Rhodovastum atsumiense: one gene and its partner. The protein of the gene in region 1 binds, or shares a complex with, the protein of each later gene. Links are inferred from orthologs where the notes say so. Each region holds a gene or a part of one and is shown on either strand. Other genes may lie near its edges.

Region 1 (5,905 bases):
GCGCCGGCACCGCCGGGGCACGGTCACGCCGGCGCGGGCAGGACAGCACCACGGTCGGCGCCGAACAGGCGGCCATCAGGAAATCATGCGCGGCCAGCCCGACCACCTCCTCGGTGCCGGGCAGCCCCGCCTTGATGCGCATCGGCCGACTCATCCACGGCCCCGGATCGGTGGCCGGCGGCCAGACGCCCTCGACCAGCCCGCCGAGCACCACCACCTCGGCGGTCTGCAGCCGGGCTTCCAGCAGGCCCCAGATGAAGACACGCGGATGCTCGGCGCCCTCGCGGCCACGCAGGGCGCGACGGCTGCGCACCACCGCGCCTTCCAGCAACGCATCCAGCAGGCCGGGCAGCACCGTGGGCGGCGCATCCGGCAGATGCGCCAGCGCCGGCTGCGCACCGGCCAGCAGCACCGCCAGCGCCTCGCCTTCCTCGTGCGCCCAGAGCCGCGCCGGCCCCGGCAGGGCCTCGCTGGTCGCCAGCGCCTCGCCGGCTTCGATCAGGGCGGCGAGCAGGGTGGCGGGGGGCAGCGCCGCCGCCGTGGCGGCGCGCAGCAGCGGGTCGAGGCAGGTCTCCAGGCGCGCCAGCAGGTCGCGCGCCGGCTCCGGCGCCGCCTGCGCGCGCTGCCGCAGCCCGCCCAGCCCGGCGGCGGGCCGGGGGCCGCGCAACGCTTCCACTTCCAGCAGGCGCGCCGCCATCCGGCAGGCGACCGGCTCCAGCCCCGCCGCGGCGAGCGGATGCTTGAGCAGCCCGAGCAGGGGCACCGGCGCGAAGCGGGAAGTGACCGTCTCGGCCAGCAGGCGCAGGAACACCGCCGGCGGGGACTCGGCCAGTGCCTCGCCGGCACTGTCATCGGCGACCACGCCCCAGCGCAGCAGCTCCGAGGACACCCGTCCGGCAAGCTGCCGGTCGGGCGTGACCAGCGCCGCGCGGGCGCCGCGTCGCTCCAGCGTGTCGCGCAGGATCAGCGCGATCGCCGCCGCTTCCTCCTGCTCGTCGGCCGCTTCCAGACGGAACAGGCCGGTGGTGGCGACCGGGCCGGCCTCGCGCCATGTCGGCAGGGCGGCGGCCGGCAGCAATGCCCGCGCCAGGGTGCGGACCCGGCCGGCCGGCGCCGCCGCCGCGCCGTCCCAGGACACGACATCGCCGCGGGTCGCCCCGAGCCCGGCCAGCAGACGCTGCAGGCCGCATTGCGGATGCGCCTCCCCGATCGCCTCCCAGGCCTCCTGCGGCAAATCGAGATCAAGTCCGGGCAGCACCACCTGCCCGTCCGGCAGCCCGGCGACCACGCGCAGCAGCGCCGCCACCGCGGGAATGCCGGCGGTGGTGCCGGCAGCCCAGACCGGCTCGGCGGGCGGATGCGCCGCCCATTCCGCCGCCTGCGCCTGCAACAGCGCGACCTGGCGGGCGGCCGGGTTGAGCACCCCCTGCGCGGCCAGCCAGTCCGGCCAGTGCCGGGTGACGATCTCCAGGAAGCGCAGCGTCGCCTGCCAGTGCTCGGCATGCGCCGCATCCGCTGCCTGCTGCAACGCCGAGGCGAGGTCGATCTCCGCCCGCTCGGCCTCGTCCATCAGCCGCGCCAGTTCGCGCGCCAGCATCAGCGCCCGGTCGACGCTGCCCGCCCCGCCCTGCTCCGGCGGCAGCTTCATCACCAGCGCGGCCAGCGCCGCCAGCCGCTCCTGAGGGTCGATCGCCGGCAACAGGTCGAGCGCGCCGGTCATGGTCAGCGGCGCCTCGTCCAGCGCGCCGAAGGCGGTGATGCGCGGCAGCACCAGCGCCCGGCCGCCGCTCGCGCGCAGGAACGCCTCGGCGAGCGCGCGGGCGGCGCGGCGGGTCGGCAGCAGGATCAGCCCGCGCCCGAGCGCGTCCCCGCCATGCTCGGCCAGCCAGCGTGCGGCCAGCACGTCGAGGAACGGCACGTCGGGGGGGATGGTCGCCAGGCGCAGACGGCGCGGCGACGCGGCCGCCTCTGTCACTTCGTCTGGCCCGTCCGGCGCTCGTAGAGCATGAACTCGGCCTCGGCGAGGTCGGCGGGGGTGGAGAGGTGCCACCACAGCCCGTCATGCACCAGCGCCCGCACCCGCCCGGCCTCGATGGCGCGGTCCCACAGCAGGTTCATCGAGAACGCTCCCTCCGGCGCGTCGGCGAGCAAGGTGGGAGACAGCAACTGGATGCCGGCGAAGATGTAGGGGACGATCTCCCGCTCCTCCGGCCGGCGCACCATCCCCCAGGGATCGAGGGCGAAATCGCCGTTGCCGACCTCCGCCTGGGTCTGGAAGGTGCGATGCACCAACAGCACCGCGTCGTGCTGCTCCGGGTCCCAGGCGGCGGCGAGCCGCGCCAGCGCCGGCGTCGGCCCGTCCAGCCAGAACGAATCACCGTTGACGACGAAGAACGGGTCGCTCCCCAGCACCTCCCGCGCCGCGCACACGGCGCCGCCGGTATTCAGCAGCGTCTCCTCGCGCAGCAGCACCGGCCGCGGCAGCGCCTCGCGGGCCTGCAGATGCGCGGCGATGCGGTCGGCATGCCACCAGGTGTTCACCACCACGCGCTCCACCCCGGCCGCCTGCAGCCGGTCCAGCGCGTGGTCCATCAGCGGGTGGCCGCCCAGCGGCAGCAGCGGCTTGGCGGTCCCTTCGGTCAGCGGCAGCATGCGGGTGCCGCGCCCGGCGGCCAGCAGCATGGCCGTATGCGGCCGGATCATGCCAGCGCCCCGATGCGGCCGGCCCAGCCCGAGAGCGTGGCGCGGCGGGCCTCCCCCGCCAGCAACGCCAGGTCCACGCCGAGCGCGTCGGCGGGGCGCAGCGCGCCCAGGCGCTGCGGCCATTCCACCAGGACGATGTCATCCCGCATCTCGTCCCAGCCCAGCTCGGTCAGTGCGGCCGGCCCGTCGAGCCGCCAGAGGTCGAAATGATGCACGCGGCCTTGCCTCGTCTCGTAGGTCTGCACAAGGGTGAAACTGGGGCTGGGCACGTCCAGCGCGGCATCGCCGGTGGCGGCGCGCAGGAAGGCGCGGGCAAAGGCGGTCTTGCCGGCGCCGAACGGCCCGTCCAGCAGGATGGCGTCGCCGGGACGCGCCAGCGCGGCGACCGCGGCAGCGAGCGCCGCCGTGGCATCGAGATCCGGCAGCTCGCGCAAAACGGTCGCACTCGGTTCGGACATGGCGGCAATCTGCTCCGGGTTCGGCGTGGCCTCAACTGCCTGCTTGCCTCGGCGGCGCACCAGTCTAGTTTCCGCGCCATGACGCAGCAGATCGAGACCGATGTCGCCATCGTCGGCGCCGGGCCGGTGGGCCTGTTCGCCGCCTTTGAACTGGGCATGCTGAAACTGTCCAGCGTGCTGATCGATGCCCTTTCCGAAATCGGCGGCCAGTGCACGGCGCTGTACCCGGAAAAGCCGATCTACGACATTCCGGGACATCCCGCGATCGAGGCCGGCGATCTGATCGCCAATCTCGAGCGCCAGATGGCACCGTTCCGGCCGGCCACCCTGCTCGGCCGCCGGGTGGAGACGCTGGAAGGGACGCAAGGCGGCTTCACCCTCGGCACCGACCGCGGCGAGTCGATTCGGTGCAAGGCCGTGATCCTGGCCGCCGGCGCCGGCGCCTTCGGGCCGAACCGGCCGCCGCTCGCGGGGCTGTCGGCCTACGAGGGCAGCGGCGGCGTGCAGTACTACGTGCGCCGGCGCGAGGACCTGCGCGGCCGGCGCGTGGTGATCGCCGGCGGCGGCGATTCGGCGGTGGACTGGGCGCTGGCGCTGCGCGGCATCGCCGCCTCGATCCAGGTGGTGCACCGCCGGCCGAAGTTCCGCGCCGCCCCGGAAAGCGCGGCGCAGCTCGACCGCGCCGCCGAGCGCGGCGAGGTGGAAATGGTGATCCCCTACCAGTTGCACGCCCTGCACGGCACCGACGGGAAGCTGGAAGCGGTGGAAGTGGCCGACCTGGATGGCGGCACGAAATTGTTGCCGGCCGACGTGCTGCTGCCCTTCTTCGGGCTGTCGATGGATCTGGGGCCGATCGGCGGCTGGGGGCTCGACCTTGAACGCCACCACCTGAAGGTGACGCCGGCCACCTGCGAGACCTCGCGCCCCGGCGTGTTCGCGATCGGCGACATCGCCACCTATCCGGGCAAGCTGAAGCTGATCCTGCAGGGCTTCTCCGAGGCAGCGATGGCGGCGCATGCCATCCACCCGATCGTGCGCCCGGATGTCGCGCTGCATTTCGAATACTCGACCAGCAAGGGCGTGCCGGCCGGCACCGATGCTGCGCCTCACTGAACTCCGCCTGCCGCTCGACCATCCGCCGGAAGCGCTGGCGGACGCGGTCGCGCGCCGGCTCGGCGTGGCGGAGACCGCGCTGCGCGGCCTGACCGTTGCCCGGCGCGGCTATGACGCGCGGCGGAAAAGCGCGATCGTGCTGGTCTACACGGTGGATGTCGAAGTCACCGGGGAAGCGGCGGTGCTGCAACGCTGCGCCGGCGATCCCCATCTCGGGCCGACACCGGACACCCGGTACCGCTTCGTCGCCCGTGCCCCCGAGGGCTTCGCCCGCCGCCCGGTGGTGATCGGCGCCGGTCCCTGCGGGCTGATGGCGGCGCTGACCCTGGCGCAGATGGGCTTCCGCCCGATCATTCTCGAACGCGGCACCATCGTGCGGGACCGCACCAAGGACACCTGGGGCCTGTGGCGGCGTGGCGAGCTGAACCCGGAATCGAACGTGCAGTTCGGCGAAGGCGGCGCCGGCACCTTCTCCGACGGCAAGCTCTATTCCGGCATCAAGGACCCGCAGCACCTGGGCCGCCGCGTGCTGGAGGAATTCGTCCGCGCCGGCGCGCCGGAAGAGATCCTGTATCTCTCCAAGCCGCATATCGGCACCTTCCGCCTGGTCTCCATGGTCGAGCACATCCGCGCCACCATCGAGGGCCTGGGCGGCGAGTACCGCTTCCGCACCCGCGTCGCCGATTTCGACATCGAGACGCAGCCGGACGGCACGCGCCGCCTGCGCGGGCTGCATCTGGCCAATGGCGAGCATCTGCGCACGGATTGCGTGGTGCTGGCGATCGGCCATTCCTCACGCGACACATTTGCCGCCCTGCACGCGCGCGGCGTGTTCCTGGAAGCCAAGCCGTTCTCGATCGGCGTGCGCATCGAACATCCGCAATCGCTGATCGACCGCGCCCGCTTCGGCAGCTTCGCGAAGCATCCGTTGCTCGGCGCCGCCGACTACAAGCTGGTGCATCATTGCGGCAACGGCCGCAGCGTCTACAGCTTCTGCATGTGCCCGGGCGGGCGCGTGGTGGCGGCCACCTCCGAACCGGGCCGCGTCGTCACCAACGGCATGAGCCAGTATTCGCGCGCCGAATTCAACGCCAATGCCGGCCTCGTCGTCGGCATCACGCCCGCGGACTATCCGGGGCATCCGCTGGCCGGGGTGGATTACCAGCGGCTGTGGGAATCGCGCGCCTTCGCGGCGGGGGGCGGCAGCTACGCGGCGCCGGCGCAGCGTGTCGGCGATTTCCTCGCCGCCCGCGCCTCCACCGCGCTCGGTGAGGTAACGCCGTCCTACAAGCCGGGCACGACGCCGGCCGACCTCGCCGCCTGCCTGCCGGATTTCGCCATCGCGGCGATGCGGGAGGCGCTGCCGCGCTTCGACCGCCAGATCGCCGGCTTCGCCATGGCGGATGCGGTGATGACGGGGGTGGAGACGCGCACCTCCTCGCCGGTGCGCATCCGCCGCGACGCCGACTGCCAGAGCATCAACACGCGCGGCCTGTTCCCGGCCGGCGAGGGCGCGGGCTATGCGGGCGGCATCCTCTCGGCCGGGGTCGACGGCATCCGGGTCGCCGAGGCCGCGGCGATGGCGCTTACCGGCGAGCTGCCCCACAGACCAGAGCCGGCCTGAATGAAAC
Region 2 (6,066 bases), 880 kb from region 1 along the record:
GGGTGGCATAGGCGATGGCCGCGGGGGTCAGCCCCGGATCGGCCTTCCAGGCCCGCTTGGCCAGCCGCGCCGCCTCGTACGGATCGGCCTCGGCCGCGGCCGCGGCGACGGCGAAGTCGGCGACCGGTTCCTGCGGCCCGCTCAGCGCCAGCGCGTCGATCCAGTTGCCGGTGCGCACGGCAAGCTGCGCCCGTTCCTCGCGCAGCCAGGACCCGCCGGGATGGGCCGCCTCCACCTGGCGTGCGATCGCCGCCGCGGCGTCCCAGTCCTCCCGCGCCACCGCCTGCCGGTACAAGCCGCGCAGCCCGAGGAAGGCGGAGTCCTTGCGCTCGGCCATCGACCGGTAGATGGCTTCGGCGATGTTTTCCTCTCCGGCGAGCCGGCGCGCCTCGGCGGCCAGCAGCATGGTCTGCGGCGTGTCGCCGAGCAGGCGCCGGGCCCGTTCCGCATCGCGCTTGGCGTGGTTCGCCTCGCCGGCGGCCAGGGCCACCAGGGTGCGGTTGACCGCGGCGTCACCGGCCGCGCGGTTGCGGCGACCGGCCCAGTAGCCGACCCGGCCCGGCACGCGCAGCAGGCCGCCCAGCAGGCGGAGCAGCAGGTGCACCACCAGGATCAGCACCGCCACACCGACGATGGCGACCGAGGTGGAGGCCTCGATCGTGACGCCCGCCACCGTGGCGGACACCGTGCCGGGGAGTTCGGCAAGCCACCAGGCCACCGCAATCGCGATGGCCCCGGTGGCAACGAACAGGATGACCCGGAACATCAGGAGCGCGCCATCTTGGCCAGCGCCGCCCGGGCATCGAGCAGCGACTGGGCCTGTCCACGCCATCCGGCCATGGCCTGGGCGGCCGGCGGATCCAGCTTGTCGAGAGCGATCACCGCGCCCTCGAGGTCGCCGACATCCAGCCGCGCGCGCGCCTGCGCCAGGACACGCGAGGCCGGGGCGCCGACCAGAACCTTGTCGCCCTGGCGGACCGTCACCAGCGCCTGCGCGCGGTCCCACATCCGTTCGAGTGCCGTCTTCTCGGCGGCCTGCGGGTCGCTCGCCTGCTCGGCCGCGGCCGCGGCGGCCGGGAAGGACAGGCGCAGCGAGGCCATGGTCGGGGGCGCGGTGGTGGCGAAGCGGCTGAGCTCGGGCGGCGCGCCCGGGATGGCGCCGAGTGGCTTGCCGGCGTCCAGGGCCGCCGTGGCCGTCTGCAGGCGCGAGATCAGCGCGGCGCTGGAGGTCACCGCCTGGCTGCGCCGCTCGTCCTCGGCGAGGCGCTGCTCGAAGCTCTGCAGCCGGTCGGCAAAGGCCTGGGAGGCGGCGGGATTCTGCGCTGCCTGCAGGCTGTCCAACCTGGCCGCAAGCTGCGCCAGCTGGGCCTGGAGCGGCCCCAGATCCGCGGCCGGCGCGACACCGCCGGAAGCGGGAACGGGTGCGGGGGCCGGGCGCTGCTCAAGCTGGCTCAGCCGCTGCTGCAGGTTGCTCAGCCGGCTTTCATGCGCGGCCACCTGGGCCGGATCGACCGACGGCACCGATGGCACCGGCGGAGGCGGCGGCTGCTGCGCGGCCTCGCGGACGGCGGTGGCGAGCTTCTGCTGCTCCTGCCACAGCCAGTAGCCGCCGGCGGCGGTCGCGGCCCAGCCGAGCAGCAGGAAGAACACGACCCCGCCGTGGCCATGGGGCTTCGGCGGCTCGGCGGCCTTGGGCGGGGCGGGCGTCTTCGCCGGCTCGGCCGCACGGGGCGGCGGGGCCGGCGCCTTGGCCGGCTCGGCGGCCTTGGTCACCGGGGGCGTAGCCGGAGTCGCCGGCCGGGCCGGCGGCGGCACGGCGCCGGCGGCCGGAGGAACGCTGCCGGCGGCCGGAGGAACGCTGCCGGCGGCCGGCTTTGCCGGGTCCGCGGCCTTCGGCTCCACCCGGGACGGTGCGGCAGGAGGCACCGGGGGACGCAGCGGATCCTTGGGCGTCTTGTCCGGGGTGGGATCGTTTTCAATCATGACAGAAGGCCCAGCAGTTGATCCTGGTTAGGCGCAGAAGCAACACGGATACGTTGCCACGGCAAGGAAGCGAGCGCAGCCGCCGCCGTCTTCGAGATCGCCAGCGACTCGACACGCGCGAAGGCTGCCGACGGTAGACCGGCCGCGAGGGTCACGAAAGTGCGAGCAGTTGCGGGGGAGAAGAACAGCACAGCCCCGAGGCGCCCCTCGGTAAAGGCGGCGCGGACCGGTTCCGGCAGGGCGGTGACCGGCTGGACGGCGTAGACGTGGCGGTGCACCACCGTAAACCCGGCAGCACGCAGCGCCCGGGTCAGCGGACGCGCCTGGCCACGCTGGCTGGCCACCAGCAGCGGCAGGCCGGCGGGATCGCAGTTGCGGGCCACCAGCGCGGCCAGCGCCTCGGCATCGCGGCCGGCGCTTTGCACATTGGTGAAGCCGATCGCGCGCGCCTTCGCCGCGGTGGCGTCACCGACGGCCAGCAACGGCAGGGCGGTGTGCCCGGTCAGCGCGGGCAGGGCGTTGCCGCTGGTCACCAGCACCGCCTGCAGCTTTTCCGGCCGGGGCAGGCGGGCCGGCAGCGCGGTGACCTCGATCACCGGCGCGACCACCGATTCATAGCCCATGGCGGCCAGCCGGCGCGCCGTCTCGGTCGCGCCGGGCTGTGGCCGCGTCACCAGCACCAGCGCCCTCTCACCATTCAGTTGCGGGGAAACGGACGCTGCTGTCATCACACCATTCCGGCCCCGGTCGGGGCCGCCTCTCGGGACCCTTGGAAACGCAAGACGGGCGGAGGCAACGCCTCCGCCCGCGACAAGGCAGACGATCCGGTCATCCGACCGGGATCAAGGCAGGTGCCCGAGGCAAGACCGCCTCAGGCAAAGATGTCGCGCGGGCTGTCGGCACGCAGGCTGCAGCCGAGCTCCCGGCCGAGCCGGGCGGCATCCGCCTTGGCGCCGGTAAGCGTGCGCTTGAGCATGAAGCTGCCATCGGCGCGCGCCACCAGCCCGGTCAAATGCAGGTTGCCGTCGGGCAGCAACCGGGCATGGCCGCCGATCGGGGTGCGGCAGGAGCCGTCGAGCTCGCCCAGGAAGGCCCGCTCGGCCGTGGAGACGGCGCGCGCTTCGGGATCCTCGATGGCGGAGAGCAGTTCCAGCAGCTCGGTGTCATCGGTGCGGACGGTGATGCCGACGATGCCCTGGCAGGCAGCCGGCACCATCGCCTCGGAATCGATCACCACCGAGACCTGGTCCTCCAGGCCCAGCCGGCGCAGCCCGGCCAGCGCCAGGAAGGTGGCGTCGACCTCGCCGTGCTTGCGCACCTTGTCGATGCGCGTCTGCACGTTGCCGCGCAGGATCTGCACCTTGACGTCCGGCCGCGTCGCCATCAGCTGCGCCTGCCGGCGCACCGAGCTGGACCCGATCACCGCGTCCTTGGGCAGGGCGGCGAAGGGATGCGCCGGATCGACCTCGCCGCAGCGCGGGCCAAGGATCAGCGCATCGCGCGCGTCTTCCCGCTTGAGCGTGCAGGCCAGCGAAATGCCCGGGGGCATCTCGGTTTCCAGGTCCTTCAGGCTGTGGACGGCGAAATCGATGCGCCCGTCCAGCAGGGCCTCATGGATTTCCTTGGCCCAGAGCCCCTTGCCGCCGATATCGGCAAGGCGCTGCCCGCTGGCCTGGCTGGTATCGCCGGTGGTGGCGATCACGTGTTCCTCGAACACGTCCATGCTGCGGAGCACCGGGCAGAAGGTGCGGAGGATGCCCAGGAAGTGACGTGTCTGCCAGAGCGCAAGCGGCGAACCACGCGTGCCGACCCGCAGGGGCAGGTCACGGGCGTGGGGCTTCACCCGCGCCGTATGGCCATGTGGGTAGGCCGGATTGCTGCCGGGAGGGGCGGCATGCGCCGAGGCGGGGTGGGCTTCATTCATGTGTTTACTCTAGAACCAGCCGCTCCCTGAGGGGAAGTTCGGTCAGGTACAAGGGTGGAACGGCATGTCCAATCCGCTTGTCACTTTTGCTGTCCAGGAGTCAAGTGTGCCTGACAGATGGAGTCGCCTCCGCCCGGGGCCGGTGCTCGGGCTGGAATCGTCCTGCGACGAAACCGCCGCCGCGGTGCTGGCACCGGATGGGCAGATCCTGGCCGAGGCGGTGCTGAGCCAGGCGGATCATGCCACTTATGGCGGCGTGGTGCCCGAAATCGCGGCACGCGCCCATCTGGCGCATCTGCCCGGGCTGGTCGGGCAGGTGATGCGGCAGGCCGGGCTTGGCTTCGACGGGCTCGCCGGCATCGCCGCGAGCAGCGGCCCCGGGCTGATCGGCGGGCTGATCGTGGGCAGCGGCGTCGGCAAGGGCATCGCGCTCGCCCGTGGCCTGCCCTTCGTCGCCGTCAACCACCTGGAGGCGCATGCACTGACCGCCCGCCTGCCGGGGCTGGTGCTGGGCGGCGCGCCCTTCCCCTACCTGCTGCTGCTGCTCTCGGGGGGGCATTGCCAATGTATCGCGGTGGAAGGGGTGGGGCGGCACGTGCGGCTCGGCTCGACCATCGACGACGCGGTCGGCGAGGCCTTCGACAAGGTGGCGAAGATGATCGGGCTGGGCTGGCCCGGCGGGCCGGCGGTGGAGCGGCTGGCGGCGCAGGGTGATCCCACGCGCTTCGCCTTCCCGCGGCCGCTGCGGGGGCGGCCTGGCTGCGACTTTTCCTTCTCCGGGCTGAAGACGGCGGTGGCGCAGGTGGTCGCCGCCTATCCACCGGGACCGCTGCCCGCCCAGGACGCGGCCGACATCGCCGCGGGATTCCAGGCGGCGGTGGTGGATGTGATGGCGGACCGGGCGGCGCGGGCGATCGAGCTGTTCCGGGCCCGGCAGCCGGAGGGACGGCTGATGGTGGTGGGCGGCGGGGTCGCCGCCAACACCGCGCTGCGCACGGCGCTGGAGCGGGTCGCCGCCGCGCGCGGCTTCGGCTTCGCCGCGCCGCCGCTGCGGCTGTGCGGGGACAACGCGGTGATGGTCGCCTGGGTCGGCATCGAACGCCTGCGCCTCGGGCTGACCGACGCGCTGGACCATGCGCCGCGGCCGCGCTGGCCGCTGGATGCCGCCGACATGAGCCCGACCGGGGCCGGGCCCGCGGACATGCCCCGGTGAATTACCGGCACGCCTTCCACGCCGGCAATTTCGCCGACTGCGTCAAGCACGCCCTGATGGTCTGGCTGCTGCGGGCCATGCAGGCCAAGCCGGGCGGCGTGTTCGTGCTCGACACTCATGCCGGGATCGGCCGCTACGACCTCTCTTCCGGCCCGGCCGAGCGCACCGGGGAGTGGCGTGGCGGCATCGGCCGCCTGCTCGAGGATCCGCCGCCGGCGCTGGCCGATTACGTCACCCTGGTACGAGAGTGCGGCCTGTATCCCGGCTCGCCGGTGCTGGTGCAGGCGCTGTTGCGCCCGCAGGACCGGCTGGCCTGCTGCGAACTGCACCCGGAGGATCATGCAACGCTGCGCCGGACGCTGGCTGGCAGCGGGATCGCCGTGCATCATCGGGATGCCTGGGAAGCCCTGGGCGCATTGCTGCCGCCCCCGAGCGGGCTGCGGCGGGCGCTGGTGCTGGTCGATCCGCCGTACGAGGTCCCCGACGAGTTCGACCGGCTGGCCGCGGGGCTGGGGCGGGCGCATGCCCGCTTCCCCGCCGCCGTGCTGGCGGCCTGGTATCCGGTCAAGCACCGCGCCCCGGTCCGCGCCTTCCACACCGCCCTGCGCGAGAGCGGCCTGCGCGACGTGGTCGCGGCCGAGCTGTGGCTGCGCGAGCCGCTGGATCCGGCCCGGCTGAACGGCTGCGGCCTGCTGGTGGTCAACCCGCCCTGGCAATTCGAGGCGGCAGCCAACGATATCCTGCGCGCCCTGTTGCAGCGCCTGGGCACGCGCGAACACGGGGAGGGCGTCGCGGTGACGCGGATCGTCGATGAATGACCCGACAGTGAGAGACCTGGCGGTGATCGGGGCCGGCGCCTGGGGCACGGCGCTGGCGGTGCAGGCGGCGCGGGCCGGCAGCCGCGTGACCCTGTGGGCGCGCCATCCCGGAAACATCGTGGATGGCG

What was found.
Region 2: the proteins of tsaE (region 1) and tsaD are in contact, whole or in part, in a crystal structure (PDB 6N9A), measured with the Thermotoga maritima proteins. The link is inferred for Rhodovastum atsumiense from one-to-one orthologs. Residues at the interface, in WP_004082108.1 of Thermotoga maritima: Leu37, Gly38, Lys46, Lys57, Val59, Lys60, Ser61, Thr63, Phe64, Thr65, Leu66, Met67, Val69, Pro71, Tyr82, Arg83, Leu84, Asp86, Asp88, Phe89, Asp93, Ile128, Asp130, Glu131, Arg134; in WP_004082750.1 of Thermotoga maritima: Cys10, Asp11, Arg49, His50, Leu82, Gly84, Gly135, Gly136, Glu154, Thr155, Leu156, Asp157, Asp158, Ser159, Glu162, Asp165, Lys166, Arg169, Leu170, Tyr175, Lys213, Thr214, Leu217, Tyr218, Gln221, Arg222, Asn324.

The regions. Positions count from the first base shown.
Region 1 is NZ_OW485601.1:3,023,910-3,029,814, reverse strand. Bases 1,431-4,175 are described here. They hold tsaE (tRNA (adenosine(37)-N6)-threonylcarbamoyltransferase complex ATPase subunit type 1 TsaE), read right to left. Parts: upstream 3,162-4,175; coding sequence 2,700-3,161; downstream 1,431-2,699. Other genes in these bases: NBY65_RS13695 (NAD(P)/FAD-dependent oxidoreductase), read left to right, coding at 3,240-4,175; NBY65_RS13705 (nucleotidyltransferase family protein), read right to left, coding at 1,972-2,703; addB (double-strand break repair protein AddB), read right to left, coding at 1,431-1,975. In the rest of the region: more of addB, read right to left, coding at 1-1,430; more of NBY65_RS13695, read left to right, coding at 4,176-4,274; NBY65_RS13690 (NAD(P)/FAD-dependent oxidoreductase), read left to right, coding at 4,258-5,898. UniProt on the Escherichia coli protein: Required for the formation of a threonylcarbamoyl group on adenosine at position 37 (t(6)A37) in tRNAs that read codons beginning with adenine.
Region 2 is NZ_OW485601.1:2,143,026-2,149,091, forward strand. The notes cover bases 3,161-6,066. They hold tsaD (tRNA (adenosine(37)-N6)-threonylcarbamoyltransferase complex transferase subunit TsaD), read left to right. Parts: upstream 3,161-4,013; coding sequence 4,014-5,120; downstream 5,121-6,066. Other genes in these bases: hemC (hydroxymethylbilane synthase), read right to left, coding at 3,161-3,907; NBY65_RS09755 (23S rRNA (adenine(2030)-N(6))-methyltransferase RlmJ), read left to right, coding at 5,117-5,938; NBY65_RS09760 (NAD(P)H-dependent glycerol-3-phosphate dehydrogenase), read left to right, coding at 5,931-6,066. Outside these bases: NBY65_RS09730 (heme biosynthesis HemY N-terminal domain-containing protein), read right to left, coding at 1-766; NBY65_RS09735 (COG4223 family protein), read right to left, coding at 766-1,983; NBY65_RS09740 (uroporphyrinogen-III synthase), read right to left, coding at 1,980-2,711; more of hemC, read right to left, coding at 2,855-3,160.